2 regions of the Salinicoccus sp. ID82-1 genome follow, and region 2 is predicted to be linked to the other one. Evidence: predicted binding sites of a transcription regulator. Region 2 holds the regulator's gene; the other holds the start of a gene.
The links. Region 2 encodes LexA, which represses DNA repair genes until DNA is damaged. Its sites were predicted from a motif close to CGAACATATGTTCG; they were not measured.
Positions count from the first base shown of each region.

Region 1: parE (DNA topoisomerase IV subunit B) is a predicted target of LexA. The motif match lies at 8,303-8,316, and genes of this name have one in related genera.

Region 1 is NZ_JAGFLY010000001.1:728,906-744,670, forward strand. It holds gene J4760_RS03790 (cation diffusion facilitator family transporter) at 1-164, shown strand, start outside; gene J4760_RS03795 (LCP family protein) at 196-1,209, opposite strand; gene J4760_RS03800 (DUF1002 domain-containing protein) at 1,363-2,319, shown strand; gene J4760_RS03805 (alanine/glycine:cation symporter family protein) at 2,361-3,824, opposite strand; gene parC (DNA topoisomerase IV subunit A) at 3,891-6,311, opposite strand; gene parE (DNA topoisomerase IV subunit B) at 6,304-8,286, opposite strand; gene plsY (glycerol-3-phosphate 1-O-acyltransferase PlsY) at 8,488-9,072, shown strand; gene J4760_RS03825 (HesB/YadR/YfhF family protein) at 9,090-9,368, shown strand; gene acnA (aconitate hydratase AcnA) at 9,414-12,119, opposite strand; gene J4760_RS03835 (glycine betaine uptake BCCT transporter) at 12,307-13,884, opposite strand; gene mscL (large conductance mechanosensitive channel protein MscL) at 14,131-14,514, shown strand; gene J4760_RS03845 (YfcC family protein) at 14,882-15,765, opposite strand, start outside.
Region 2 is NZ_JAGFLY010000001.1:351,557-367,321, reverse strand. It holds gene J4760_RS01810 (YneF family protein) at 49-309, opposite strand; gene tkt (transketolase) at 376-2,361, opposite strand; gene J4760_RS01800 (DUF896 domain-containing protein) at 2,375-2,611, opposite strand; gene J4760_RS01795 (hypothetical protein) at 2,684-2,932, opposite strand; gene lexA (transcriptional repressor LexA) at 3,072-3,686, shown strand; gene J4760_RS01785 (CAP domain-containing protein) at 4,013-5,002, opposite strand; gene panD (aspartate 1-decarboxylase) at 5,052-5,453, opposite strand; gene panC (pantoate--beta-alanine ligase) at 5,428-6,294, opposite strand; gene panB (3-methyl-2-oxobutanoate hydroxymethyltransferase) at 6,291-7,097, opposite strand; gene J4760_RS01765 (2-dehydropantoate 2-reductase N-terminal domain-containing protein) at 7,189-8,055, shown strand; gene J4760_RS01760 (copper-translocating P-type ATPase) at 8,168-10,213, opposite strand; gene J4760_RS01755 (ABC transporter ATP-binding protein) at 10,368-12,104, shown strand; purine riboswitch at 12,205-12,306, shown strand; gene J4760_RS01750 (xanthine phosphoribosyltransferase) at 12,386-12,970, shown strand; gene J4760_RS01745 (nucleobase:cation symporter-2 family protein) at 12,970-14,277, shown strand; gene J4760_RS01740 (hypothetical protein) at 14,327-14,515, opposite strand; gene J4760_RS01735 (methionine gamma-lyase family protein) at 14,553-15,765, opposite strand, start outside.

The DNA.
Region 1 (15,765 bases), 380 kb from region 2:
TCACTTCAAGGGAAGTAAATGACATCCGCAACGAAATAGAAAAAATCATCATGGAACAGAAGCACGTCACGGATGTGAACATGGAATTCGAATTGAATGACGGCAAAAGGACATGGCCGGAAACGCAGAATGAAATGGATCAGAAACCAGGACAGGATGCATAATAAAAAGGATGGCGATTACGCCATCCTTTTTTTATTCGCCAGCCGGGTCTTCTGCACTCGGTTCAAGCGCCTCTGCGTCCTCTACATTTCCTTCGAGGAAATCATGGAGATACTGGCTGTTGGTCTCGAAGTCAAGATCGATGACATTTCCAGCGTGCGGAATATCAACGAACTGGTAGGTATTCTCCACCGGCAGCGTGAGGGTCTCGATGTTCTTGTCACTTCTTACGAGGAATGACGCCATCATCCTGTACATCTCCCCATTGCTCATGCTGGTATTGACGTGTCCCATGGCCGTTCCTGCAATTTTGGGCAGTTTGAAAATGTTGCCAACACTGAGGGCCTCATCCTTCAGTGCATTGATCACCTGCTGCTGGCGTCTGACACGGCCGAAGTCGCCTTCTGCGTCATGACGGAAGCGGGCATAGGCCAGAAGGTCCTGACCACCAAGCTGCTGCTCTCCCTGCTTCAGCTCCGTATCGATCTTTGCAGACATGTCCTTCTCGACATCTATGGTGATACCATTTCTATTGATGACATCAACGACCGATTCGAATGCCTGGTAGTCCACCACTGCATACTCCTCCACTTCAATGCCGAAGTTCTGCTCGATGGTCTGCCTGAGCAGCTCCACCCCGCCAAGCGAATAGACCGAATTGATCTTATAGCTCTGGTAGCCGGGGATATCCACATAAATATCGCGCATGAGAGATACCAGTTTCATCTCCTTGTTCATGAAGTCGTACTGGGCAAGCATGATGACGTCCGTCCGCTGGGTGCCATCCACCTCACGGTCTGCACCAAGCAGCAGAATATTCTTCTTGCCATCATTATTGTCATCCCCGTTGAATTCGAACGTCTCCTGTTCCACACCATTCTCCTCGGCAATCTTCAATCCCGACTGGTATGAGAAGAACACGTAGAGGACCAGAGCGATGAGCACCGCCAGCAGTATGAGCGGAATGAGCGTCCGCTTCCTCATACGCTTCTTCTTTTTTATATTATTATGCTCCGGTCTTCCGGAACGTCTGTATTCATTTTCCATAATCATGCTCCTGTCATCTATATACCCAATCATTCTAACTGTTTTCCGCCGAATAATAAAGAAATTATATTGTCTTCATCCGGACAAGCATATAATAAATTGTTATGGACAGGCTCCATATAGTAGAATATCCATAAGAAAAGAGGGATTGATATGATCAGAAAACTACTACCGCTCGCGATGGCACTGCTGCTGCTTGCACCGGGCCGGGCCGAAGCCGCTACAGAGTGGAATGAAGCGGTCACCGTATATGGTGCGGCGCTCGAAAATGATCCACAGCTCCAGGAATCCACACGTGAAATACTGGGCGCTGCAGAAAGTGATAAGGTCGCCTATGTCTACAGCGAAGACGTGCAGGAATATATCGGCATGAACTACAGCGATGATGTACTGAAGTCGAGCATACGCATCATCCAGCAGGACCAGGGATATGGACTCGATATCACCGTGGATGAAAGCATGGGGCAGATCACCCAGATCACTGAAGAGACATACAAGAACGCACTGCTCACTTCAGGCATTACGGACGCACAGGTCGTGATTGGTGCTGCGCAGGACGTCACCGGCGAGAGTGCCCTTGCAGGCATCTACAAGGCCTATGAGGCCCAGGGCGAGGCCATAGATACCGAGCGTACACAGAATGCCCAGGAGGAGCTCGGCACCATCACGGAGATTACAGAAGAGAACAGCAGTGTTGCAGGATTCTCCCAGGAACAGCTCAACAAGATGATCACCGACATCAAAATCGAGGTCATCAATCAGGGCGGGAACCTGGCGGAATCGGAGATACGGAATATCGTCGATGAACAGATGGCGGCCAATGGTCTGGACGGCATTCTGACACAGGCGCAGATCGACAGGATCGTCGCTCTCATCGAACAGATACAGAATTCCGGACTCTTCCAGAGCGAAGAAGCGCAGGTACTGAAAGATAGCGCCCAGAATCTGATCGATCAGATCACTTCGAGCGATTCATTCAAAAATGCAGTCGACCAGGCGGAATCGCTGGGACAGGAAATCCAGGAATCGAGCGCCTGGGAATCATTCAGGACAGCCGTATCGAACTTCTTCGACCGCGTCGTCTCATTCTTCAGATCACTATTCAACTAGAAAAAGGGCAGACCTCATGGTCTGCCCTTTCATTTATGCAATCATCTTTCATTATCCCTGTAGGCGTATCTGTTTTCGCCCCATTCATCGACAGAAGTGAGGTCTGCTCTGATGTTGTTCGTCTGGAATACCGGATTTTCGCCACGTTTGAGCTGCTTCTTGTAGTCGGCTGCGACTTGCCAGACGACGTTGCTCAGACCGAATACGGCGACCAGGTTGGTCACGGCCATCAGCGCCATGAACAGATCAGCTGTCGCCCATGCCGTATCGAGATCCATGACGGAACCGACGAAGATCATGACGACCACGAGTATTTTGAATACGAACAGTAGCACACGGTTCTCCTTGATGTAGTATAGATTGCTCTGCCCATAGAAATAGTTGCCAAGAATGGAACTGTAGGCAAACAGCAGGATGACAATCGCAATGAATGTGGCACCGAATGAACCGATCTGCTCGGTCATTGCCATCTGTGTGACTTCGATTCCCTGCACAGCATCTGCACCAAAACTCAAATCGGTATACATGAGGATAAGGATTGCTGTCGCAGTACATACGATCATCGTATCGAAGAAGACACCAAGCGATTGTATGAGACCCTGTTTGACCGGGTGGCTGACTGCTGAGGATGCTGCTGCGTTCGGTGCAGAACCCATACCCGCTTCATTGGAGAAAAGTCCCCGCTGGAAGCCGTTGAGTATCGCAGCACCGACAGCACCACCGAATACTTCACGAATGCCGAAAGCATTTGTAAAGATTCTTCCAAGCATCGGTATGATCTGGTCGTAATTGATGATCAGAATGACGAAGACCACACCCAGATAGATGATGGCCATCACCGGCACAATATATCCGGTAACGTTCGCAATCCATTTCGCACCACCAAAGATGACCAGTCCGGCAAGGGCGGCAACGATGAGGCCGATGATCCACCGGTCCACATTGAAGGCCTGTTCATAGGCATGCGCAATCGTATTTGCCTGCAATCCATTGAACACAAAACCAAAAGTGATGGTGATCAGAACGGCGAAAAGCAACCCCAGCCATTTCTGGTTGAGTCCCTTCTCCATGTAGTAGGCCGGCCCCCCGCGGAACCCGCCTTCAGCATCCTTCACCTTATAGACCTGCGCGAGTGTGGATTCGAAAAACGCAGTGGCTGCACCAAAGAATGCAACAATCCACATCCAGAAGATGGCACCCGGGCCACCGAGTACAATCGCAGTGGCTACCCCTGCGATATTTCCAGTCCCGACACGGGAAGCTGCACTGATAGTAAATGCCTGGAACGGGGAAATCCCCTTCCGGCCATCCGGCAGTGCTTCTCCCTTTTCCGTCAGCACATGGAACATTTCCTTGAACCATCTGAACTGGACGAACTTGGAACTGATTGAAAAATAAAGACCTGCGACGATCAGCAGTCCTATGAGGAAGTCTCCCCATAGAAGCGAGTTGCCGACTTCGACAAAAGTTTTAAACCATTCGGGTATTATCCCTTCAAAATCCATATTGCACCTCCTGAGATAATTTCCATTATATCATTGACGAAAGTGCTATGAAGAAAGAAATTGATTTTACTGGTTTCCAAGTACCGGATTTTCAAAAACGACACTTTCCACTTCACCGAATTCATTCTCATCGACAACAAAGGAACCATTGGCATATTTGCCGCTGACACGGATGGATCTGGCATCAATATCAAAGCTTGATCCAGCCGAGAAGAGTGTCATGTCTATATTGTTTTCGATGAGGCGTGCGCCGATGATACGGTGCGGCTTCGATTTGATTTCCTTGAGCAGCGTACTCCCGACCTGTGCCCGGCCGCCCGCTTCAAACGTATCGATGGCTGTGCGCTTCACTGCCCCCCGCTGGGTGACGGTCACAAGAAACTTCTCATTTGTGATGAGACCGGAAAATGCCAGGCTATCATCCGCCTTGAGCTGTATTGCTCTCACGCCCTGGGCCTTCAGTCCCGTCGCATTGACATCGGACAGCGGGTATCTGAGGGAAATCCCTTTTTCCGTAACCAGCAGTACATCTGCTGCCGCATCGGCAAGCTCGACACTGATGACAGCATCGTCCTTCTTGAGGTTGATGCCCGAGATTGGACGTCTGATGCGGGTTGCTTCATAGGCTTTCAGCCCGGTCTTTTTGATCTGCCCCTGTCTGGTCGTCGTCACAACGGAGACATCATCCCCGTATCCTTCAACGACGAAGGCCGCAACAGGCACTTCCTTCGCTCCGAGTCTGAAGCGGTTCGAAAGATGCTGGCCGTTATCCTTCCAGCGGATATCCGGCAGTTCATGCACCGGAATGATCATGTAGTTGCCGTGGTTCGTGAACACAAGCATATGTTCAAGCGTATGGGCCTGACAGACAAGCAGCACCTGATCGTCTTCCTTCATTCCGATCTCCTCCGGTGTGCTCGCATTATAGCTTCTCTGGCTCGTCCGCTTCACATAGCCTTCACGCGTCAGCGAAACGACCACTTCCTCTTTTGCGATGAGGACTTCCTTTTCGAGTTCGATGGTCTCTATCTCGTCCTCCACCATACTTTTACGTGGTGTCGCATATTTCTTCCTGATATCCCTGAGTTCCTTTTTAATCACCTTCGCCAGCTGCTTCTCATTAGAGAGGATGTCACGCAGCTGGTTGATGGTATAGTCCAGTTCATTGTGCTCCGTCTCAAGTTCCACGATGTCCGTATTCGTCAGACGGTACAGCTGGAGCATGACGATGGCTTCGGCCTGGGCTTCTGTGAAGCTGAAGGCCTCCACCAGATTCTCCTTGGCATTGCGCTTGTTGTCCGACTCCCTGATGACCCGGATGACCTCATCCAGGATGGACAGTGCCTTCATCAGACCCTCGATGATATGCATCCGGCGTTCGGCTTCCGAAAGTTCATGCCGTGAGCGGTTGAGGATGACCGCCTTCTGGTGGGCGATGTAGCTCGTCAGTATCTCTTTCAGTCCGAGCTGCTTCGGCGCCCGGTCGCTGATCGCCACCATGTTGAAGGAATATGACACCTGCAGATCGGTCTTCTTGTAGAAGTAGTTGATGATGCCTTCGACATTCGCTTCCTTCTTCACTTCAACAACGATGCGCAGTCCTTCACGGTCCGTCTCATCCCGGACTTCGAGTATGCCGTCGACATTGCGGTCCGCACGAATTTCATCCATCTTTTTGACAAGGTTGGCCTTGTTCACTTCAAAGGGCAGCTCCTCGATGATGATGAGCGTCTTGCTGCCTCTTGTATCCTCGGTGCGCACCTTGCTGCGTACGATGATCTTGCCGCGTCCCGTCTCATAGGCTTTCCTGATCTGGTCCACACCCTGGATGGTGCCACCGGTCGGAAAGTCAGGACCTTTGACGACTTCCATCAATTCCTCGACGCTTGTATTCGGCTTGTCGATCATCTTCAGTGTGGCATCGATGACCTCACCAAGATTGTGCGGCGGAATATCCGTCGCATAACCGGCGGATATTCCGGTCGAACCGTTCACCAGCAGATTCGGAAATTTGGACGGAAGTACAGTCGGCTCCATTTCCGTATCATCGAAGTTGTTGATGAACTGGACCGTATTCTTATTGATGTCCCTGAGCATCTCATTCGATATTTCGGACAGCCTTGCTTCTGTATATCGCATGGCAGCAGGCGGGTCGCCGTCGACACTGCCCTTGTTGCCGTGGATATCGATCAGCCCTTCGCGCATCTTCCATTCCTGCGACAGCCGGATCATCGCTTCATAAACACTGGAATCCCCGTGCGGATGATAGTTGCCGATGACGTTGCCGACTGTCTTGGCGCTTTTCCGGAACCCTTTCTCATACGTGTTGCCTTCCTTGTACATGGCGTACAGAATGCGCCGCTGTACCGGTTTCAGACCATCTCTGACGTCAGGGATGGCACGATCCTGGATGACATACTTGCTGTAGCGGCCGAAACGGTCGCCGATGACATCTTCAAGCTGCATCCGCTGGACTTGTTCAGTCATTCATTTCACCACTTTCTGCAAATTTCGTGACGTCGTCCTTGCCCAGTATGCTGTCTGCATCCTCGAGCGTGAAACTGACATTGGATTCGATCCACTTTCTGCGCATCTGGACATTATCGCCCATCAGCGTCGTCACACGCTTCAGCGACAGTGCTTCATCTTCCACCTGTACCTGGATGAGCGTACGTGTTTCGGGATCCATGGTCGTTTCCCACAGCTGGTCCGGCATCATTTCACCTAACCCCTTGTAGCGCTGCAGGTCGATATTTTTCCCCATTTCCTTCTGTGCCTGGACCAGTTCGTCTTCGGTCCACACATATCTGACGTCGGCTTTCTTCTTGCCGCGCGTCTTCAGCTGGAAGAGCGGCGGCATTGCAATATAGATCTTTCCTGCATCAAAGAGCGGACGCATATAATTGAAGAAGAACGTCAGCAGAAGCACCTGGATGTGGGCGCCGTCCGTATCCGCATCGGTCATGATGACGATCTTGTCGTAGTTCGAATCCTCCACATTGAATTCGGTACCGACACCGGCACCGATCGTATGAATGATGGTATTGATTTCTTCATTCTTGAATATATCTTCGAATCTTGCCTTCTCCGTATTGATGACCTTGCCGCGCAGCGGCAGGATGGCCTGGAATCTTCTGTCCCGGCCCTGCTTGGCGGAGCCCCCTGCCGAGTCACCCTCGACAAGATACAGTTCATTCTTTTTGGAGTTGCGGCTCTGGGCAGGTGTCAGTTTGCCGGACAGCAGCGTATCCTTGCGGCGTTTCTTGCCGTTCCTTGCCTCTTCACGCGCTTTTCTTGCGGTCTCCCTGACATTCCTTGCCTTGAGTGCCTTCTTGACGAGCTGGGTGCTGAGTGGCCCATTCTCCTCGAGGAAGTATGGCAGATGCTCACTCATCAGCGACTCCATGACATTACGGGCTTCACTGGTACCGAGTTTGCTCTTCGTCTGCCCCTCGAACTGGAGCAGGTTCTCAGGAATCTTCACTGAAATGACCGCCGTCAACCCTTCGCGGATGTCATTGCCTTCAAGATTCTTATCTTTGTCCTTCAGTTCATTGATCTTGCGTGCATACTCATTGAAGACACGCGTAAAGCCGGTCTTGAAGCCGATCTCATGTGTGCCGCCATCTTTCGTCCGTACGTTATTGACGAACGAAATCAGCGTTTCCGTGTACTGGTCGTTATACTGGAAGCTCACTTCAGCCACAATATCATTATATTCACCCGAAAACATGACGACATCACCGATGGCATCCTTGCCTTCATTCAGAAAATTGATGAAAGCCTTCAGTCCATCATCGTACTTGAAAGTTTCCTCAAGCGGCGCTTCCGGGCGTCTGTCGGTGATGGAGATCTTCAGCCCCTTCTGAAGAAAGGCCGATTCGCGCATGCGCTCCATGATTGTCTCAAAATTGAATACTGTGCCGGACTTGAAGATTTCCCCATCCGGTCTGAAAGTCACTTCCGTCCCTGTCTCCCTTGTCTTGCCTGTCACTTCGAGAGGCCGGTCCAGCTTGCCGCCGTCCTTGAATGACATTTCATGAATCTTCCCATCCCGGAAGATCCTGATTTTCACCCATTCGCTCAGGGCATTCACCACCGAGGCACCGACACCGTGCAGCCCGCCCGATGTCTTGTAGCCGCCGGCGCCGAACTTGCCGCCCGCATGAAGCACAGTGAAGATGACTTCAGGTGTTGGTTTCCCTGAAGTATGCATGCCTGTCGGCATGCCGCGTCCATTATCCCGGACAGTGATGCTTTCATCCGGGTTGATTGTAATGCTGATCTCGTCCCCATGGCCATTGATGACCTCATCCACCGAGTTGTCGGTGATTTCATACACCAGATGGTGAAGCCCCCTATGGTCGGTCGAGCCGATATACATTCCCGGTCTTTTCCTTACGGCATCCAGACCTTCCAGTATTTGAATCGAATCATCATTATAAGTATTCTGTCCTGCCAAATCTGATATCCTCCTACAAACATACGTTCGTTATTTTTATCTCATGTTCTATTTTTATACAAAACCTCCATGATTGCAACCATAATCGTTTCAAATACTGAAACTAGTTTACATAATAATATTATTGTAAACTATGTTTTGTTATGCCTCATCAAAATTTTATGGTAAACTGTTAGTACCTGATAATAAAGGGGTTTTAAAATGGAAATGATCATAATACTCCTGGTGTTGAGCTATCTTCTAGGGTCCGTGCCTTTCAGTCTGCTTATCGGCAAATGGTTTTATAAAATTGATATTCGGCAGCATGGCAGCGGGAACATCGGAACAACCAATACTTTCAGGATTCTCGGAAAGAAAGCGGGTATTGTTGTTCTTCTGCTCGATATGCTCAAAGGTGCCATCCCGGTGCTTGCTGCAATGCTACTGGATCCGGATATGCATATTTTCATCCCTGGACTTGTCGCAGCCCTTGGTCATGTGTATTCGATCTTTCTTAAGTTCAAAGGGGGAAAGGCTGTGGCAACAAGTGGGGGTGCTGTACTTGCATACAACCCCATTCTTTTCATCCTGCTGCTGGCGGCTTTCCTGATCACATTGAAAATCAGCAAATATGTATCCCTTTCCAGCATGGTCAGTGCAGTGCTCTTCTTCATACTTTCGCTGATCTTCAGAGATCCTCTACTCATCGCTTTTTCTTTTATCATCGCTGTAGTAATTGTTGTTAGACATATCTCCAACATTAGACGTATAATAGACGGGACAGAAAGCAAGATTACATTCATGTAGCAGAAGGGATGATGAAAATGCTAGAAGTTACAGATCGTGCACTTGATTGGATGAAGGAAGAACTGGAACCAAACGCAGGACAGGGCGTCAACATCTATGTAAGATACGGTGGAGAGACACAGCTGAAACAAGGATTTTCCCCGGCACTGACGGTAGAGCGCATCCCCTCTGACAGTAAAGTATATGAATTTGAAGGACTTCAGATTTTCATCAAGGAATCCGACCTCTGGTATTTTGAAGATACAGAGCTGATCATTGATTCGGATGAAGATGAAATCATATTCAACAGCAAATAAGCAAAAGGCGCATCTCCTGATCAGGAGATGCGCCTTTTTAAGTTTCTATGCTTTGAGTTTGTTTCTGAGGACAAGCTGCAGGATACCACCATTGCGGTAGTAGTCGACCTCGACTTCGGAGTCGAAGCGTGCTTTGACTTTGAAGTCAGTCTTTTCTCCTGCTTCGTTCGTTGCGACAGCATCAAGGATATGTCCAGGCATGACATTTTCATCCACTTTGATATCAAATGTTTCACTGCCATCGAACCCGAGGGAGTCTGCGTCTTCGCCATCGACAAACTGCAATGGCAGTACGCCCATCATGACGAGATTCGAGCGGTGGATACGCTCATAGCTTGCAGCAATGACCGCTTTTACGCCAAGGAGATTTGTCCCTTTCGCAGCCCAGTCACGGCTTGAGCCCATGCCGTAGTCGTCACCGGCGAGGACGACAAGACCTGTTCCATCCTCCTGGTATTTCATGGCTGCATCATAGATGCTCATCACTTCGCCGGTCGGCCAGTACGTTGTGAATCCGCCTTCCTTGCCGTCCGCTATCTTGTTGCGGATGCGGATGTTGGCGAACGTACCACGCAGCATGACTTCATGGTTGCCACGACGGGAACCGTAGGAGTTGAAGTTCCTCGGTGATACACCTTGTTCGATCAGCCATTTGCCGGCTGGTGTATCCTTGCCGATTGCGCCTGCAGGTGAGATGTGGTCGGTTGTGACCGAGTCTCCGAATTTGCCGAGAACACGGAGTCCATTGAGTGACTCGACCGTTCCCGCTTCCGCTGAAAGGTTCTGGAAGAATGATGGATTCTGGATATACGTGGAATCCGGGTCGAAATCATAAAGTGGGGCATCTGTCGTTTCGATATTATTCCAGATTTCATTGGCATCGAATACCTGCTCATACTCTTTTCTGAACAGCTCAGGGCTGACGTTGCCCATTACAGCATCTTTGACTTCCTGAGTGGAAGGCCAGATATCCTTCATGAAGACATCATTGCCCTCCTTGTCCTTGCCAAGCGGTTCATTCTTCAGGTCGATGTCCACTGTACCTGCCAGTGCATATGCCACAACAAGCGGTGGAGATGCCAGATAGTTCGCTTTGACAAGCGGGTGGATTCTGCCTTCGAAGTTACGGTTTCCGGAAAGTACGGAGCTCACGAGCAGATCATTTTCAGTGATTGCATCCGTAATTTCCGGGAGCAGTGGACCGGAGTTTCCGATACATGTTGTACAGCCGTAGCCGACAAGGTTGAAGCCGAGCTGGTCGAGGTATTCCTGCAGTCCGGAATCATCCAGATAACCGGTAACGACTTTGGAACCCGGGGCCAGTGAAGTCTTTACATATGCAGGGACTTCCAGACCTTTTTCCACAGCCTTCTTGGCGACGAGACCCGCACCGAGCATGACGTATGGGTTGGATGTGTTGGTACATGATGTGATGGCTGCGATGACAAGGTCGCCGGTCTTCATTTCAACGTCTTTGCCGTCTTTGAAGTTGACTGTCGCCGTCTTATCGAACTCGGCTTCATCAAGACCATGGCCATGATTGCCGCTTTCCGCTGTGACGGATTTCCTGTACTCTGCCTTCATGTCGGACAGTGTAATCAGATCCTGCGGACGCTTCGGTCCAGCCAGGGAAGGTTCGACAGTGGAAAGGTCCAGATCGACCACTTCGCTGTATACAGGTTCGTTTGCCGGGTCGAAGTACATATCATTTTCCTTGAGGTATGCTTTGACGACATCACAGTGCTCTTCACTGCGGCCCGTCAGTTTCATGTATTCAAGTGTTTCATCGTCAACCGGGAAGAAACCGCATGTTGCACCATATTCAGGTGCCATGTTCGCGATGGTTGCACGGTCGGCAAGTGGCAGTTCTGTTACGCCCTGGCCGAAGAATTCGACGAATTTGCCGACAACACCCTGTTTTCTGAGCAGCTCAGTGACACGGAGCGCCAGATCGGTTGCTGTTGCGCCTTCAGGCAGTGCATTGGTCATGCGTACGCCGACAACTTTAGGCACCGGGAAATAGGAAGGCTGGCCGAGCATGCCGGCTTCAGCTTCAATACCACCTACACCCCATCCGAGTACACCGAGACCGTTGATCATCGTTGTATGGGAGTCTGTTCCGACAAGTGTATCGGGGAATGTAACGCGTGCATCGCCCTCTTCTTTCACATGGACTACATTGGCCAGGTACTCGAGGTTGACCTGGTGGACAATGCCTGTTGCCGGTGGAACGGCCTTATAGTTGTCGAATGCTTTTGTTGCCCAGTGCAGAAACTCGTAGCGCTCCTGGTTTCTTTCGAACTCGAGCTCCATGTTCTGTCTGAGTGCATCGTCGGTACCATAGGCATCGACCTGAACGGAGTGGTCGATGACGAGATCCACAGGTACTTCCGGGTTGATCTTCTGTACGTCGCCTCCGACATCATCCATTGCTTTTCTCAGAGATGCGAGGTCGACAACTGCCGGTACACCGGTGAAATCCTGAAGGATGACACGTGACGGTTTGAATGGCACTTCTTTTCCTTCGTTATCACCCTGATCCCACGTTGCCAGGGATTCGATGTGCTCGTCCTTGATGACACTGCCATCATACTGGCGAAGTACTGATTCAAGAAGTACTCTGACGGAGTATGGCAGCTTGTGCGTTTCGGACATGCCGCGTTCAGTCAAAGTCTTCAGACTGTAGTAGTCGTAGTCCTTGCCATTGACGCTGAACGACTTTCTGGCCGCTTCACTAACATTTTGACTCATTTCTAATAGCCCCCTATCAATATTCCAGTCATATGACCGTTCATTTCAATTGTATATCTTTACAATAGGGATGTAAACGAAACGCGACACGATTCGGACATGATTACGATACAAAAAAATGACCTATAATGATAAGCATAACTTATCTTTATAGGCCGTTTTCATAACTATATATTAATCTATGCGTCTACTGGTTCTTCTGCGCCTGTTCCTTTTCGTGATCTTTCATCAGCTTCTCATACTCTGTGCCTTCATAGTCAGGCTCGTGAAGGAGATTCAATGACCTTTGCTCTTTGGCTATGTCCTTATAGGTCGAAACCATCATGAGTATCAGAATGATCGAGAACGGGAATGCCGAAATGATTGATGATGCCTGCAGTGCGGTCAATCCCCCGCCCATCAGCAGCACGACTGCAATCAGCACCTGGGCAACACCCCAGATCATCTTGACCTTGTTTGGTGGTGTCAGTGAACCATTTGTCGTCTGCATACCGAGTACAAACGTTGCCGAGTCTGCAGATGTGATGAAGAATGTACCGATCAGAAGCACTGCAACAATCGAGACAATCAGACCCATAGGCAAATTGCTGAATACTTCAAACAGCACGACTTCGGTCGCAAGATCTGCGTACCCGCCGTTTGTCATCTGGGAATCGATGGCAGTCACACCGAAGATGCTGAACCATAGGAAGCTGACAGCAGCCGGTCCAAGCATTACAGCAAGAACGAATTCACGGATGGTGCGACCCTTCGATACGCGGGCGATGAATATGCCGACGAATGGGCTCCACGCCATCCACCAGCCCCAGTAGTAGATTGTCCAGGAACCGAGCCAGGCACTCTTATCCTCATTCAACGGTGCCACATCATAGCTCATGCCGATGAAGTTGGTCGCCATGGAACCGAAAGTATCCGTCCACATGTTCAGAATCAGGACAGTCGGCCCAAGGACGAGTGTGAAGATCATCAGCAGTCCTGCCAGTATCATATTGGCGTTACTCAAATACTGGATTCCTTTTGACAGGCCGGACCAAGCACTGGCCATGAACAGCACTGTAATTATAGTGATGATGATGATCTGTACATAAATATTATTAGGGATATTGAACAGATAGTTCAGTCCGCCATTGATCTGTCTGACACCAAGTCCAAGGGAAGTTGCAACACCAGCAATTGTGGCGAATACCGCAATGACATCGACTGTTGTACCAATCGGACCGTCAACGTGCTTCCCAAGAATCGGTCTCAGAGTGCTTGAGATCAATCCCGGCTGGTTACGTCTGAACTGTGCAAAGGCAAGTGCCAGTCCTACAACTGCGTACACTGCCCAAGCATGGAAGCCCCAGTGGAAGAATGATCTTCTGAGAGACTCTTTCATTGCTTCGTCTGTTTCAGGTGCTGCTGTCGGTGGTGTAAAATAGTGGCTGATCGGTTCGGCAGCTCCCCAGAATACAAGACCGATACCCATGCCGGCACTGAAAAGCATCGCAAACCATGACAGGGTTTTGAACTCCGGTTTATCTGTCGGCTTGCCGAGACGAATCTGCCCCATCGGTGTAAATACAAAAATCAGACAGAAAGCGATGAAGATGGTTGTCAGCGATACATAGTACCAGCTGAAGTTGTTCGTAATGAATGCCTGCATGCTGCTTGTCACACTTTCGAAGCTGTCCGAGAAGAAAACCCCGTACAGCACAAGTGCTGAAACAATGGCAAGCGCAATCCAGAAAACTGGAGTCAGCTTTGTTTTGCTGTTCTCATTCATGATATTCCTCCTTTTGGTTTATGTGATTATCAATTTACTATTTGTAATGAACCTTACAAAACAATTACTCATGTTAGCATATTACACATGGTCTGGCAAATTGAATTCCCGACTGTAACCGCTTAACCAGAATGAATTAATAATTTTACAGGAATATTACATTCATGATTGTGCCTATATCCATATGTTATGATAATATGATATCTCACTTCAAAATCACTATATGACTACAGGAGGAAACCGACCATGTGGCAGGAATTCAAAAGTTTCATATTGAGAGGCAACGTCATCGATCTGGCTGTCGCTGTCGTAATAGGTGCAGCATTCAGCAAGATTGTCACTGCACTCGTTGAAAATATAATCATGCCGTCCATCGCCCTCATTTTCGGCAATACCGACTTTACGTCGGAATGGGCATACAGAGGCATTACATACGGTGTGTTCATCCAGGCAATTATCGACTTTCTCATCATCGGTGTCGCCGTATTCGCATTCGTCAAGGCAGTCAACGTGCTGACACAAAACAGACTCGTCAAGAAAGAAGAAGAAGTCGAGGTGGCAGAAGACGAGCAGGTTGTTCTGCTGAGGGAGATTAGGGACGCCTTGAAAAAAGATCAGACTGGGGCATAAAATTAAAAAAACGTTCAGTCCAAAATTTTGATGGATGAAACGTTTTAGGGTGTCGACTGATGCTGGACGCCGTCGAAGCAGCTATAGATGGAGACGAAGCCGCCCCCGGCAGACTGGATTTGTTCCAGTGTGTACGGAGGGGCGGCTTTTTGTGCTGTTTTCATCAGATTTGTTTGGGGATGGACGAGCGGAGTTGAAGTTTACTCGCTAACTTGCCATGGCAACGCCCACGATGGTGAATTGGCGCCATTACCATACCACACCCAATCCCATCTCCCAAAAAAAGACTGCAGACATGTCATTCTACAACGACTTTGTCTACAATCTGACACGTTCCATCCAAAATTGTGGACTGAACGTGCTTTTTTCACGAAATGCCGAGGATGGTGGCGACTACCAGAGCCGCTGCAGCGATGACAAGCCACAGCACAGTCACTTTCCATACGAACCGCACCCATTTGATATATGGGATTCCGGATACAGCGAGTACTCCCATCAGCGAAGCGGATGTCGGTATGATCGTGTTGGTGATGCCGTCCCCATACTGGTATGCCAGCACTGCAACCTGCCTTGATACATTCTGCAGGTCTGCAATCGGCGTCATGATCGGCATTGTCGTCATGGCCTGGCCTGAACCGGATGGAATGAAGAAGTTGATGATGACCTGTATGACCAGCATGCCGAGTGCTGTAATGGATGGTGGCAGGAAATCTAGAATGCTGCTCATGCCGTGGATGACCGAGTCTATGATGACACCGGATTCGAGTACGACGACAATGGCACGTGCAAATCCGACAATGATTGCGCCATAGACGACAAGCTTCATGCCATCAATGAATGCATCAAAAATGTCATTGATCCTCATTCCGCCCACCAGTCCCGCAATCAGTCCGATCAGGAAGAAGTTGGCGGACAGTTCCGTAAGGAACCAGCCATACTGGAAGATGCCGTAGACATTGATGATGATGCCGAGAACGAATGTGGCAAGAATCATTATGTGCCGCTTCCTGAGTGCTTCGAAATCCATGACATCGTCTGTAAAGTTGACCATGCCCTTTTTCGATTCTTCATATACAAGACTCGATTCCGGATTCTTCTGCACCTTCTTGGCGTAATGCATCACATAGAGGATGCCTGTTCCGAGTACCGCCAGATAGACGATGGTTCTGAAGCCCCATCCTGAAAAGATCGTCAGCTCAGCGATCTGCTGGGCAATGCCGACGGTAAATGGGTTGAGCATGCCGCCGATGA
Region 2 (15,765 bases):
TGTTTATACAAAAAATAAACCCTCCTGCATTTGCAGAAGGGTTATATTTTATCTTTTTGAAGCTTTCATGCGATCTTTAGCCGATTTCGTGTCCGTCGTTGATTTGTTCATCATGGACATCATCTGGTTTATCTTCTTCTGGGAAGGCTTCTGTCCCATTTGCATCATCATCATTCTGAGCATTTCTTCATTGATCGGCGGGTTCTTTTCAAGATAGTCCATCATGTACTTTCTTGCCAAAAAGAATCCAAGCGCAATGCCACCGATGAGCGCAACTGTAACAATTACTATCCAAATCCAAGTATCCAAACTGCTCACCTCTTTCTTCGTAGACCATAATAAAGTTTACAATAAAAGCAGGTGATTTTCAACAGATTATTTATCGAGGACTGTACCCAGTACACGCTCGACAGTAAATCCGTACTTCTCGATTACAACATCGCCCGGCGCGCTGGCACCGTAGGTGTCGATCGCGTGAATTTTACCGTTCATGCCGACGAAGCGGTGCCAGCCGAAGCTTGCAGCCATTTCGATGGCTGTTCTGTTTTCAATGTGGGTATTGAGAACACTTTCGATATATGCCGCATCCTGTCTGAGGAACTGCTGCATATTCGGAATAGAGGCAACCTTGACATTTACATTCTGAGCTTCAAGCTGTTCGGCTGCTTTGACTGCCAATGGCACTTCACTGCCGGAAGCGAAAAGTATGGCATCATCACCTTTGTCAAATGCGAGATAACCGCCTTTTCTGACTCCATCTTCCACAGTTTCATAAGGGACATCGAGTGCCTCGACATTCTGACGTGTCAGTACAAGTGCAGTCGGTGCATCTACCGCCTCCATGGCCACTTTCCATGCTGCACGTGTTTCATTGCCGTCTGCAGGACGGATTGTATTCAGGTTCGGAATCGCTCTGAGACCGGCAAGCTGCTCGACAGGCTCATGTGTCGGACCATCTTCACCAACCGCAATGGAGTCATGTGTCAGCACATAAGTGACTGGAAGCTTCATCAATGCACTGAGTCGGATGGCCGGCTTCATGTAGTCGCTGAATACAAAGAATGTGCCGCCGTAAGGATAGATGCCGCCATGTGCTGACATACCGTTAAGTGCTGCAGCCATGCCGAATTCCCTGACACCGAACCAGACGTTGCGTCCGCCGTAGTTGCTGCGGTCGAAGTCCTCTTCGTCCTTGACGTTCGTCTTGTTGCTGCTGGCAAGGTCGGCAGCCCCACCGAAGAGTGTCGGCACGCTGTTTGAAAGTGCCTGGATCATTTCACTTGAAGTGGCACGTGTCGCTTTCGAGTCGCCCGCTTCATAGAAAGGCATGTCCTTGTCATAGTCATCAGCCAGACGCTGGTTGATGGCATCATCAAGCGCCTTGTAGAGATCGCTGTGTTCTTCCTTGTAGGCTTCCATCATCTTGTTCCATGCTTCTTCCTTCTCATTGCTTCTCTGCTTCATCGTCTCGCTGAAACGGTCGTAGACGGAAGCATCCACCTGGAATGTCTCTTCAGGATCGAAACCGTAGTATTCAAATGCTGCCTTGCGTTCATCTGCACCAAGCGGCGCGCCGTGGGAAGCACTTTTGCCCTGCTTGTTCGGTGCACCATAGCCGATGATTGTCTTCACTTCGATCATCGTCGGCTTGTCTGATGACTTTGCTTCTGTGATCGCCTTGTCTATCTCATCCGTATCGTTGCCATCTTCGACTCTGATGTAGTGCCAGTTGTAGCCTTCAAAACGTTTTCTGATGTCCTCGGAGAAACTCTTGTCAAGATCGCCATCGAGGGAGATGTCATTGGAATCATAGAGTACAATCAGCTTATCCAGATTGAGGTGGCCCGCCAGGGAAGCTGCTTCGTGGGAAACGCCTTCCATCAGGTCGCCATCACTTGTCACAACATATGTGTAGTGGTCCACAACATCATAGTTGTCACGATTGAAACGTGCAGCCAGATGCTTTTCCGCCATGGCCATGCCGACACTCATTGCAAAGCCCTGTCCGAGTGGCCCAGTTGTAATCTCCACTCCTTCAGTATGCTTGAACTCGGGATGTCCCGGTGTCTTCGATTCATACTGTCTGAAGTTCTTGATCTCTTCCATCTCAAGCGCACCACTCAGGTGGAGCAGACTGTAGATGAGCATGGAACCATGTCCGGCACTCAGCACGAAACGGTCACGATCAAACCATGCCATGGAGTTCGGGTTGAAATTCAAATGACGGGTCCACAGTGTGTAGGCCATTGGTGCGGCACCCATAGGGAGTCCCGGGTGTCCGGAGTTTGCTTTCTCGATCGCATCGATTGAAAGTGTTCTGATTGTATTGATTGCAAGCTGATCCGTTTTATCAAATGTCATTTCAAATGCTCCTTTAGTCTCTGGTTTTTTTCTCTTCTTGAATACGTTTGAGCTTTTCAGGTGTTACATCGTTGCCTTCAGGGTCGACCACTTTCGTGTTTTCGACCTGTTTTCTGAAAGATGACCGGAAGTTTTTCAAGTATTCTTCCCTCAGGCCTTTCAATTCTTCCAGTTCGTCCTTTTTGATGCTGCCTGCTTTCTTTTTGGCAGCCAGCGCATTGATACGCTGCAGTTTTTCTTTTTCAAGCATGCTGAAACCTCCTGTCCACTCCCTTATAATTTAACACAAAAAAAAGTATGAGACCATTCTCATACTTGGCAGTCATTCTATCAGTCCGATCATCTCCATCATATGATCGATATGTGTGCGTTCCGCATATTGCTCCTCCGGAACATCCGTTTCCTCTTTGGCCATCATTGGTGTTTCTTCCGTAATCACTTCAAACTCGTCTATATAAACAATATTGGAATGTGTGTTCTCTATCTTATGGGAGTCGAACATGAAAATAAGACCGGCAACCAGCGCAAATGCAAATATCGCACCTAATAGCTTGAATTCTTTGATTGTCATAAAATCCCCTCCGGAACATATGTTTGTACTATCATGGTATCAGAACATCTGTTCCGGGTCAATAGAATTACGAACAAACGTTTGTAACATACTGATTATTATGATAGAATCATATATATAATGAGTCGGAGGTATATATATGAAGGCGCTAACAGATAGACAAAAGCAGATATATCAATTTATAAAGTCTACCGTTCACGAAAAAGGGTATCCGCCAAGTGTAAGGGAAATTGGAAATGCAGTCGGACTGCAGTCCAGTTCTACGGTTCACGGACATCTTGCGAAACTGCAGGAGAAGGGTTATATAAAGCGGGATCCGACCAAACCGAGAGCAATTGAAATCATCACTGAGGAAAATGACCAGTACAGCCCGGTCATCCACGTTCCGGTACTCGGTAAGGTTACAGCAGGTCTGCCGATCACTGCCGTTGAGAATATCGATGAGTATTTCCCGCTGCCCGAACATTTTACCGCGAATCACAATAGTGAAATCTTCCTGCTCAATGTTGTCGGGGACAGCATGATCGAAGCCGGCATCCATGATGGCGACCGTGTCATCGTGCGCAAGCAGAACATCGCCCACAATGGTGACATCATTGTTGCGATGACGGAAGAGGACGAAGCGACAGTCAAACGCTTCTACAAAGAAAGCGGGTACTACAGGCTTCAGCCTGAAAATGCATCAATGGAACCGATCATAGTGGATAGCGTCACTGTACTCGGCAAGGTTGTCGGACTGTTCCGCTCCTTCTAAAAAGAATTGAACATACTAAAAGGGCGCCAGAGGCGCCCTTTTTATTATATCTTTCCTAGTTCCATCCTGTAATCTGTTTCATTGCTGATGATTATTTATCTACCAAGTATTATTTTTACCTGTTCCAGAATATCTGTAGAATCTTTTGTTTTATTTTCCTGCGCTTTAGTGTTCAACTGCATCCCCTCGTTCTATCGGTCTATCAGGATGGGTAGTAGGAAAGGTGATGACTGTTTCCGGACAACCCGTGGTGTCTACTTATAGATTCCCCTTGCCAGAACTTTGAAACGCAGATAATGGGGTACTATTACCCCGTAACGCGGGTGTCATCTGTATATATAGTTTTCAGTATAATATGGGATGTCATCTGCATTATAGGCTGTGCCTGTACCAATATGGGTGAATTCGGGCTTCAGCGTATTGACGCGGTGGTCCATCGAATTCATCAGGCTGTGATGCGAAAAGATGGTCGATGTATGCCCCATGGCTATATTCTCTCCCGCCATGCGATATGATACGTCCGCTTCTTCTATGCGGTCTTTCAGTGTCTCCCCATCCGGCGAGTCATGATTGAAATAATCCCGTTCCGCCATGTCCTTGCTGTGGCCGAGTGCTGCATCGGATGCCTGCTCGTCCTCTTCAAGCGGATCGAAGCCATACTCGTATCTTGTGGCATTGACAAGAAGATGGTTCATCCTTGAGTTGTCTTCTGCTGCAGGGTGATTGTACAGTGAATCGGCTGCCCGGACCTCGTCCTTCAAAAGCATCAGCACACCGTTGACCTTCTCCCCATCATGTAGATCGTAGAAGAAGTAGACATACCTGTCCTTCAGGTCATACACCTCATACTCCTCGTTGGTCACTCTGAGCCGCTTCCATCCTTTCTTGATCGAATCGACCGGTTCCCCGTATATGCTTCTGACACTCTCGCGATCCATGCCTTCGATGTTGATCGTATCGATCGAGACATCGTCGCTGTTCGTGTAGGCACCACTCACCTGTCCTTCATTGACCAGCACCATCCTGAACATGCCGTAGTCATTCTCAACTACAAAATCCCCTGTATACTCGCTTCCGAGCACTTCCTGGTCCTCCACTGCATATTGGGTTTCCAGATTGATTTCGACTTCCTGGGTCTGTTCACTGTTCACTTCATGGATTTCGCTCATATCATAGGTCGGATAGACGTGTTCCTCTAGCCAGCCATTCAGATAGCTGCGGTTGAGCCCCTCCTCGAAGTCATAGGACTGCACCACAGGTGCAAGAAACGTAGAGACGGCATATATGAAGATGATAAAGAAAAGTTTTCCGAACATGCATCCACCCCCTTCTTGAAAAGTTCAAAAAAAGTAATTAAACAGATGTCTAATTACTTCCCTGATGTGTATATTCGGTTTGTCTTTTTTCAAAGTACTGAGGCTCGACGATATTGTTGTGTGCATCGACAAGCACCACATTCGGTTCATGAACTGCGAGCTCCGCCTCATCCAGCTGCACGTAGCTGATGATGATGATGACATCACCGACCTGCACTCTTCTCGCAGCAGCACCATTCAGACAGATTTCCCCGGAGCCTCTTGCGCCTTCGATGATATATGTTTCAAGACGTTCACCATTATTATTATTGACGATCTGCACCTTTTCATTCGGCAGCATGTTCGCTGCTTCAAGAAGTACCGGATCAATCGTGATGCTGCCAACGTAGTTGAGGTTGGCCTCCGTCACGACAGCACGGTGTATTTTACCGTTCATCATTGTTCTGATCATTTTTCATCACCATCACATTATCTATTAATCGTGTTTTCTCAAACTTAACAGCAATGAATATTATAGCATTACCTTCTATGGTTTGAACAGGATTAAGATCAGGATGGGTAAAGATCTGCAGGTCATCGATTGTGCCGGATGTATGATCCATGATATGCGCTTCGATGCGTTCCTTGACTGATGCAGCATCCGTGACACCGTCAAGAATCAGATCACGGCCCATCATGAGCGCCTCATTGATCGCCGGTGCCTCCTCCCGCTCCACATCGGACAGGTTGACATTCCTGCTGCTTTTGGCCAGACCATCCGATTCGCGTTCCGTCGGTACTCCGATGATTTCTATATCATGGTTGAAGTCCTCGGCCATCCTTTTGATGATCATCAGCTGCTGGCGATCCTTCTCTCCGAATACGGCATAGTCCGGACGAATGATATTGAACAGCTTGTTCACCACTGTCACTACCCCTTCGAAGTGTCCCGGTCTTCTGACACCGTCAAGAATGGATGCCATCGTTTCAAGTGTCAGCAGAAGCTCAGGCTTCTTCGGATACATCTCGGTCTCTGCCGGATGGAAGACGACATCCACCCCATGCATCCGGCAGATTTCAAGGTCGCGCTCGAGATCTCTCGGATAGCTGTCGAGATCCTCATCCGGACCGAACTGCAGCGGATTGACGAATATGCTCACCACGACGATATCGCCCTTCTGCCTTGCCGCCTCGACGAGCGCCATATGTCCTTCATGCAGATAGCCCATCGTCGGCACGAGTGCGATCGACTGGCCTTTCTTCTCTTTCAGTATGCTGCGGACTTCTTCTATTGTACTCGCTGTTTTCATCATTCTTCAAATACCTTCCTCTTGTATGTTGTCGACACGTCCGGGAATTCCCCCGCCTTGACCGCTGCCACATATGACTTCAGGCCCTGCACGCCGGCTGTATTGAAATCTGCATAAGGTCTGACGAATTTCGGCAGACGTTCGGTGCCGTACTGCAGCACATCGTGATAGACCAGCACCTGGCCGTCCACATTGACGCCGGCGCCGATGCCGATTGTCGGTATCCCGAGGACAGCGGTCACTTTTTCAGCAAGGTCCGAAGGAATGGCTTCAAGCACAAGCATGGAAGCTCCCGCCGACTCCACCGCCTTGGCATCCTGGATGAGCTGCATCGCAGCCGCTTCATCCGATGCCTGCATCCTGAATCCGGTGACACCGACCGACTGGGGCGTCAGTCCAAGATGAGCAACCACAGGCACACCGGCAGCCACTGCACGCCGGATAATATCGATGCATCCGGCACCTTCAAGCTTGATGGCATTGGCATCTGTCGCCTGATACAGATCGAGTGCGTTCTGGACACTGTCGTCCACATTTCCATGATACGTACCGAATGGCATGTCCACCACGACGTAAGTATCCGGCGCCCCCCGTCTGACTGCTCTGGCATGGTGAATCATGTCATCCATCGTCACCTGGACCGTACTGGCATAGCCGAGCACCGTCATGCCGAGCGAGTCACCGACCAGGATGGTATCCATGCCTGCCGCCTCGCTCTGCTTCGCACTCGGATAGTCATACGCTGTGACCATGGTGATCTTCTCACCTTTCTCTTTCATCTGTTTCCAATCACTTGTCGCTTTCATGCTGCTGCCCCTTTCCATTCGGAAGTTATATATTATAATTAGTCTACCATATTATTTATCAACGCTACATCCACCCAAAGGAGACATATATATGAAAATTGCAGTCATCGGCATCGGTGCTGTCGGCAGCGTCATTGCGCGTGAACTTAAAAAGCTCAATCATGATACCACACTTTTCGGCAGATCGGTCAAAGAAGGCTTCACCATACTTGAAAATGGGGAAAAGCACCATTATCCATACCGGATCGAGAATGTCCATGCATATGAAGGAAAACCCTTCGACCTCATCTTTATCGCCACCAAAGCTACGGCACTCGAGACACTGTCTCGTACTACACAAGCAATGAGCCATGGGAATACGGAAATCGTCCTTTGCCAAAACGGCATGGGGTTCGATGATTTCTTCGACTCTGCCGTACCGGCAGTCGTCTACATCAGCGGTCAGAAGCATGAGGATATGGTCGAACATTTCCAGGATGCAAGGCTGCTCGTCGAAGACAGATCCTACATACATCTGGATATTTTGACGAAAGACCTATCTCAAAATGACGAAACGGAACTTGAAATACAAAAATCAAAGAATTTTATCCGTACCCGGTACGAGAAGCTGCTGATCAACCTTGGTATCAACTCACTCACTGCCCTATCCGGCAATACCGCAAAAATTTTCGACCTAGAATCCGTCGTCGGCGTGACCCGTTCACTGCTCGAAGAAGGCGTAGCCATCATCAACCAGGAGGAGACGATCATCGATCCTGCGTTTGTTGATACGGCGCTATCCGTATATAGAAGTTATAACCGTGAAATGGGAACAAGCATGTACTACGACGTCATTTCAGGTGCGAGGACCGAGTATGCCTTCATACAGAAATACCTCCATCAGCAGAAAGGAGATCTCAAAACCCCGGTCCTTGATATGGTCGTCACCCTGCTTGAGGCGTACCAGTATGAGAGGTAGAAATAGAAGATAACTCAGGAAAATGAAGTATAAAAACAGGACCTTGCCGATACTAAGGCAAGGTCCTTCTACCATATTGGTTTCAAATCAGCCATCTCAAAACAATACGCTACTACTCTACTTCAAACCGATGAAGCAGCTGGGCATTGATGGCGACAATAACAGTGCTCAAGCTCATCAGCACTGCACCAACAGCTGGACTGAGTACGATGCCCCAGGGTGCCAGTACACCTGCAGCCAACGGAATGGCAAATATATTGTAGCCGCTTGCCCAGATCAGGTTCTGCACCAGTTTGCTGAAAGTACGTCTGGACAAACTGAAGATGGCCATTATATCTTTTGGATTACTGTTGACCAGAACAATATCTGCACTGTCCATGGCGATGTCGGTACCCGCACCTACTGCTATACCGACATCCGCTTTTGCGAGTGCTGGTGCGTCGTTGATACCGTCCCCTGTCATTGCAACAACCAGTCCACGGCTTTTAATTTCCGTTACTTTTTCCGCCTTCTGATCGGGCAGCACTTCTGCGTATACTTCGTCTATTCCGATTTCTTTCGCCACGTAGTTCGCAACCTTATGGTTATCCCCGGTCAGCATGATGGCTTTAATGTTCCTATCATGCAGCTGCTCAATCGTCTGTCTGGAACTTTCCTTGATTTTATCCGTTAATGCAATGGCACCGGCAAGTGCTTCGTCAACTATCAGAAAAACAACAGTCTTTCCCTGATCCGACCATCTGTTGAAGTTGTGGTCATTGAATTGGATATCATTTTGATCCATATAGCCCGGACTGACGACTTTGACACTTCTGCCATCAACATCGCCTTCTATCCCTACGCCAGTGATGGAATTGAAATCTGTTAAACTACCAGGTTTCAGTCCTCTTTCAGAGGCTTCATTGATGATGCCTGCTGCAATAGGATGTTCTGATTCGTTCTCTACTGCTGCTGCGTAGCTCAATATGGTGTCTTCATCCAGTGCCGAGAATGACTGAATATCCGTCACACCAAATTCGCCTTCAGTCAGTGTACCTGTCTTATCGAATATGACCGCATCGATATTTCGGGCTTTTTCAAATTGCGGACGTTTGCGTATCAGCAGCCCATACTTTGCAGCAAGCGCTGTAGAGACCGAAATGACAAGCGGTGCCGCCAACCCGAGTGCGTGAGGACATGTGATGACCATGACAGTCACTGTGCGCTGTATTGCAGTGTTCATGCCTGCGCCAATACTCATCCATACAATGAATGTGGTGATGCCTGCGCCGAGGGCAATATAAAACAGCCACTTGGCGGCTTTGTTTGTGATGTCCTGTGTCTTCGATTTGGTTTCCTGGGAAGCCTTGACCATTTCGATGACCTGGCTGAGGTAGGACTCGTCCCTCAGTTTTTCCACTTCAATTGTGAGAGACCCCTCCCTATTGATTGAGCCGCCGATCACTTCATCATTAACAGATTTCGCTACCGGAACAGATTCGCCTGTCAGCATGGACTCGTCAACCTGGGATTGCCCTTTGACAATCTTACCGTCAAGAGGCATCTTCTCCCCTGGCTTGACCAGAAGCAGATCACCAGCTCTTATATCGTCCACCTGTACTTCCTCAGTATCACCGCTGCTCGTAATGCGGCTCGCACTATCCGGCATCAGTGACGCAAGCGACTCGAGTGCTTTCGATGCATTGCTGATGGAACGCATTTCGATCCAGTGGCCGAGAAGCATGATCAGTACCAACGTTGCCAGTTCCCAGAATATCACTTCTCCATCAAATCCGAATACGACAGCCATGCTGTAGAAGAACGCGATGGAAATTGCCATACCGATCAGCGTCATCATTCCCGGTTCCCTTCCCTTCAGTTCATCAAAACCACCTTTGATGAAGGGCCAGCCGCCATAGAAGAAGACGAATGTGGAGAGGGCAGCAACAATATAGGTGTCGCCATCAAAGCGCCAGTCGACACCCATGAACTGCTGGATCATTGGAGAGAGCAGCACGATTGGAATCGAAAATATCAGCACAACGAAGAACTTATTGCGAAACTCCGTCACCATATCTCCATGATCATGGCCCCCATGTCCGTGAGCGTGAGAGTCGTTGTGACCTTCATGGTTATGAGTTTCATGTTCATTATTGTCATGATTATGATGTGCGTCCATGTAATCACTCCCTATGTTATCTATATCCATATAATACCCCTAAGGGGTATAAAAATCAAGTATTTGGAATTACAGAACTTTGGACCGAGTCCGCAATTATGACTGGCATGGTATAATCGATAAGGAGTTCATACATACCGCAACTTTACAAGCATTGGAGGCACACCATTTGAAACGTTTCTTTTCCTACTACGCACCCTATAAGCTTTTATTTTTCACAGACTTCTTCTGTGCAGTCGTCGTCGGACTGCTTGAGCTCGGCTTTCCACTCATCGTCAATCTGTTCATAGACGAACTGCTGCCTTCCGGCAACTGGCAATGGATCATTATTGCAGCTGCTGGTCTGATTGTGGTCTATATGTTCAACACCTTCCTGCAGTTTATTGTCACCTACTGGGGACATATGCTCGGTACGAACATAGAGCGGGATATACGCAATGACCTATACGCACATATCCAGCGGCTGTCCTACCGCTTCTTCGACAACACCAAGACCGGCAAGCTGCTGACACGGCTGACCAATGATCTGATGAACGTCGGCGAGATGGCGCACCATGGTCCTGAAGATCTTTTCATCGCCATCATGACACTGCTCGGTGCTTTCGGCATCATGTTCGCCATCCATCCTGAACTGGCGATCATCTCGTTCATCATCGTCCCACTCATCCTGGTGATTGCCATCTACTTCAATAAGAAGATGACGGTGGCCTTCCGGGAACTGTTCGGCCGTGTCTCGGACTTCAACCATATGATCGAGGACAAGATCGGCGGCATACGACTGGTCCAGGCATTCGCCAATGAAAAGCGCGAATACGACAGCTTCAGAGTAATCAACGAGTCATTCAGAAAAACAAAGCTGAAAGCATACAAGATCATGGCGTTCAATACATCGACCACCTATATGCTGATGCGTCTCGTAACCGTCTTCATCCTGATTGCCGGTGCATACTATACGATGAATGGAGAATTGACATTCGGCGAATTCGCCGCATTCATCCTCATTTCAAACATACTTTTCAAGCCACTCGAGAAAATCAATGCAGTGATCGAGCTCTATCCGAATGGTATTGCCGGCTTCAATCATTTTACCGAGATCATGCGTGAAGTGCCGGATGTGCAGGATCGTGAAAATGCAGTGCCGCTTGAAGACGCTCGTGGTCATATTGTCTATGATGATGTCACCTTCGCCTATGAGGATAAGACTGTATTGAACAGCATTTCACTGTCCATCAAACCAGGTGAAACCGTTGCGTTCGTCGGACCGAGCGGGGCCGGAAAGACTACGCTCTGTTCCCTATTGCCAAGATTCTACGATGTTACAGAAGGGGCCATCCAGGTGGACGGGACGGATATCCGCGACTACACACTCGCTTCACTGAGGGAAAATATCGGTACAGTCCAGCAGGATGTCTTTCTGTTCTCCGGTTCACTCCGGGACAACGTGGCATACGGCAAGCCGGAAGCAGATGATGCGGAAATATACGCAGCACTTGAAAAAGCACAATTGAAGGAACTTGTAGATAGCTACCGTGACGGCCTCGATACAATTGTCGGGGAGCGCGGGGTCAAACTATCGGGCGGCCAGAAGCAGCGCATCGCCATTGCACGCATGTTTCTGAAGAACCCGCCGATCCTCATACTCGATGAAGCGACAAGCGCCCTCGACACGGCAACGGAAGTACAGATCCAGACTGCCTTGAACCGTCTGGCAGAAGGCCGGACGACACTCGTCATCGCCCATCGTCTTGCCACCATCAAGAATGCAGACCGCATCATGGTCGTGACAAAGGAAGGCATTTCTGAAAATGGCACCCATGAAGAGCTGGTGTCCAAAGAAGGCGGCATCTATAGATCACTTCATGATGCGCAGTTCACGTACCAGACGACTTGAAACCCGAACTAAATCCTAAAAACATTGTACTTTTAAACTAAAATGTGAACTTAAGACAAAAATAGTGTTGAAAAGTTCGTTTATTATGTTATGATTATGTACATCTTAAATACAAAGCACTCATATAATCGCAGGGATATGGCCTGCAAGTTTCTACCGGGATACCGTAAATGTTCCGACTATGGGTGAGTAACTTGCGTGGATACACTCGAAGTATACTCATCTCATTGATGTGTGCTTTGAGTTTTTTTATTTTAAAAATACTTTTTGGGGTGTTGTTCATGGAGTTGCTCAAGGAAAAAATACTGAACGAAGGTGTCGCACTATCGGACACGGTACTGAAAGTGGATCACTTTCTAAATCACCAGATCGATCCGGAACTCATGGTTGAAATCGGCCAGGCGTTCAAGGAAAGATTCGAAGGAAAAAATATTACGAGAATACTGACGCTTGAATCTTCAGGCATTGCACCTTCTGTCATGGCAGGGCTTGCGCTCGGTGTACCGGTCGTATTCGCCAGAAAAAGGAAATCTCTGACGCTTGATGAAAATCTGCTCACTGCAGAAGTCTATTCATATACAAAACAGGAAACCAATACGATTGCTGTAGCGGACAAGTTCATCTCAAGTGATGATTCCATTCTGATCATCGATGACTTCCTCGCCAATGGCGAAGCGGCAAACGCGCTTGCTGATATCGTTCATCTTGCTGGTGCACGCGTCGCAGGCATCGGCATCGTCATCGAGAAATCATTCCAGGACGGTGCACAGAAGCTCAAGGACAGAGGCTATCATGTCGAGTCGCTCGCACGCATCGCTTCCCTGTCCAATGGGGAAATCAACTTTCTGTCAGGGGTGAACGCATAATGCAGATGTCAAAAACGAAACAGCTGTCACTCGGCTTCCAGCACGTACTCGCCATGTATGCAGGCGCAGTCGTCGTTCCACTTATTGTCGGCGCCGCCATCGGACTCACATCTGCCCAGCTGACATATCTCATTGCCATCGATATTTTCATGTGCGGTATCGCAACGATTCTTCAAGTATGGAAGAACCAGTTCTCAGGCATCGGACTGCCCGTCGTCCTCGGCTGTACGTTCACCGCTGTCGGACCGATGATCGCCATCGGCACCACTTATGGCATCACATCGATCTATGGCGCCATCCTCGTCACCGGACTGTTTGTACTGCTGATTGGAAAATACTTCAGCAAGATGATCCGCTTCTTCCCGCCAGTCGTAACGGGTACTGTAGTCACCATCATCGGAATTACACTCGTTCCCGTCGCGATGCATGACATCTCAGGCGGCCAGGGCAGTGCTGACTACGGCTCCGGCCTCAACCTGGCACTCGGATTCAGCACACTCGCTGTCATTTTGATTCTATTCAGATTCGGCAAAGGTTTCCTGAAGTCCATCGCCATTCTGAGCGGTATCGTCATCGTCACCATCGTGAGTTCATTCTTCGGCATGGTCGACATGACTGAAGTACGCGACGCATCATGGTTCCACCTGCCCCACTTCTTCTTCTTCGGCATGCCGGAATTCCACCTGGTGCCGATCGTCACGATGATGCTCGTTGCCGTCGTCGGACTCGTTGAAGCGACAGGCGTCTACTTTGCACTCGGAGATATCTGTGAGGAAGAGATCGAAGAGAAGGATCTGAAGCGCGGCTACCGTGCCGAAGGCATGGCCATCATTCTCGGCGGCCTGTTCAACTCCTTCCCGTACACGACCTACTCCCAGAACGTCGGACTCGTCCAGTTGTCCGGTGTGAGAAATAAACGCATCATCTACATCGCCGGCGTCATGCTGATCCTGCTCGGTCTCGTACCGAAGATCGGTGCGATTACGATGGTCATACCGACACCAGTTCTCGGTGGTGCAATGCTCGCAATGTTCGGCATGGTCATTTCATACGGTATCAAGATGCTTTCAAGAGTCGATTTTGAAAACCAGAACAATCTGATGATCATGGCCATCTCAATCGGCATGGGACTTGGCGTCACAGCAGTTCCTGAGCTGTTCGCCATCGTACCGTCCACCTTCGGCGTCATCGCTGAAAGCGGCATCGTCCTCGGCAGTCTGACTGCCATCGTTCTGAACCTTGTGTTCAACTTGAGAAGTGAAAACGTCGAGCAGACTTCGCTTGAGAGTGAACAGATGACACAATAGACAAAAAACCATCGTTCGATATTCATATATCGAACGATGGTTTTTTTCGTTACATACTACTTACAATCAACAGCACCGCCACAACAGCAATCTCAAGACCTAGTATAGACTTCAAAAAGATATCAGCATCAGAGTGCTTCATGCTTCTGCCATTACTATTGAAAAGTTTAGATCGGCTCGTAAACAGCAGAATTGCTGTCAGAAAAATGATCGGCAGCATCAGTTCCAGATACATCATAGTTCTGTCTCCCCTTGTGTTTGAAATTAGATGGAGTCTACAGTGCAATCATTTCCTTTTCCGCCATCTCACTGAGTGCGGTGGTCAGTGCATAGACGACGTGTTCGAAGACGAGTCCGCCCTGGACGAACACGGTGTAAGGACTGCGTATCGGACCGTCGGCGCTGAGCTCGAGTGAGGCGCCCTGTATGAATGTGCCTGCAGCCATGATGACGGGGTTTTCATATCCGGGAATATCACTTGGTACGGGCAGGAACTGGGAATTGACAGGGGATGCCTTCTGGATCATCTGGGTGAATGTGATCATCTCTTCCTGTGTATGGAAGGATACACTCTGGATCAGATCGGTGCGTCGGGCGTCAGGGCTTGGATCTGTTCTGAGTCCTGCCTTAGACAGAAGATGACTTGTCAGTACACCGCCATTCAAACTCTCGATGACGGCATGCGGGGCCAAGAAAAAGCCCTGGTACATATCCTGGAGTGCATTCAGACTGGCCCCCATCTCCTTGCCGATGCCTGGTACAGTCAGACGGTAGCTGATGCGGGTGATGAGTTCACGGTTACCGGCAATGTATCCACCCATGCGTGCAAGACCCCCGCCTGGATTTTTGATCAGGCTGCCAGCAATGACATCGGCGCCTGCCTCGATCGGTTCCCTTGTCTCGACGAACTCGCCATAGCAGTTGTCGACGAAGATGATAATATCGGGATGCTTCTCCTTTATTTTATGGATCATCGTTTCCATTTCGTCGATTGAGAGTGATTTACGCATGCTGTAGCCGCGTGATCTCTGTATCGCAATCATCTTCGTCTGGGGTGTAATGGCTGCCATGATGGCCGGTTCATCAAACTGGTCATCCACAAGATCAATTGACTTGTAGCCGACGCCCTTTTCCTTCAGGCTGCCGATGTCCCTCGGAGAGTTGCCGATGACCTTCTCGAGTGTATCGTACGGCTCTCCGCTGATATAGATGAGTTCATCCCCCTTTTCAAGCAGGGCAAGCAGAACGAGACTGATCGCATGGGTGCCGGAGATGATCTGACTTCTGACAATCGCATCCTCGCTTCTGAATACATTACGGTAGATCTCCTCAAGCTTGTCGCGGCCGGTATCATCATAGCCGTAGCCTGTCGTCCCGGTGAAGTCACTCTCGGCCACACCATTCTCATGAAAAGCCTCCATGACCTTATTGAAGTTTTTCTGTGCAATTTTTTTATTCCTTTTCATGATCGGTTCAATCTCATCGATG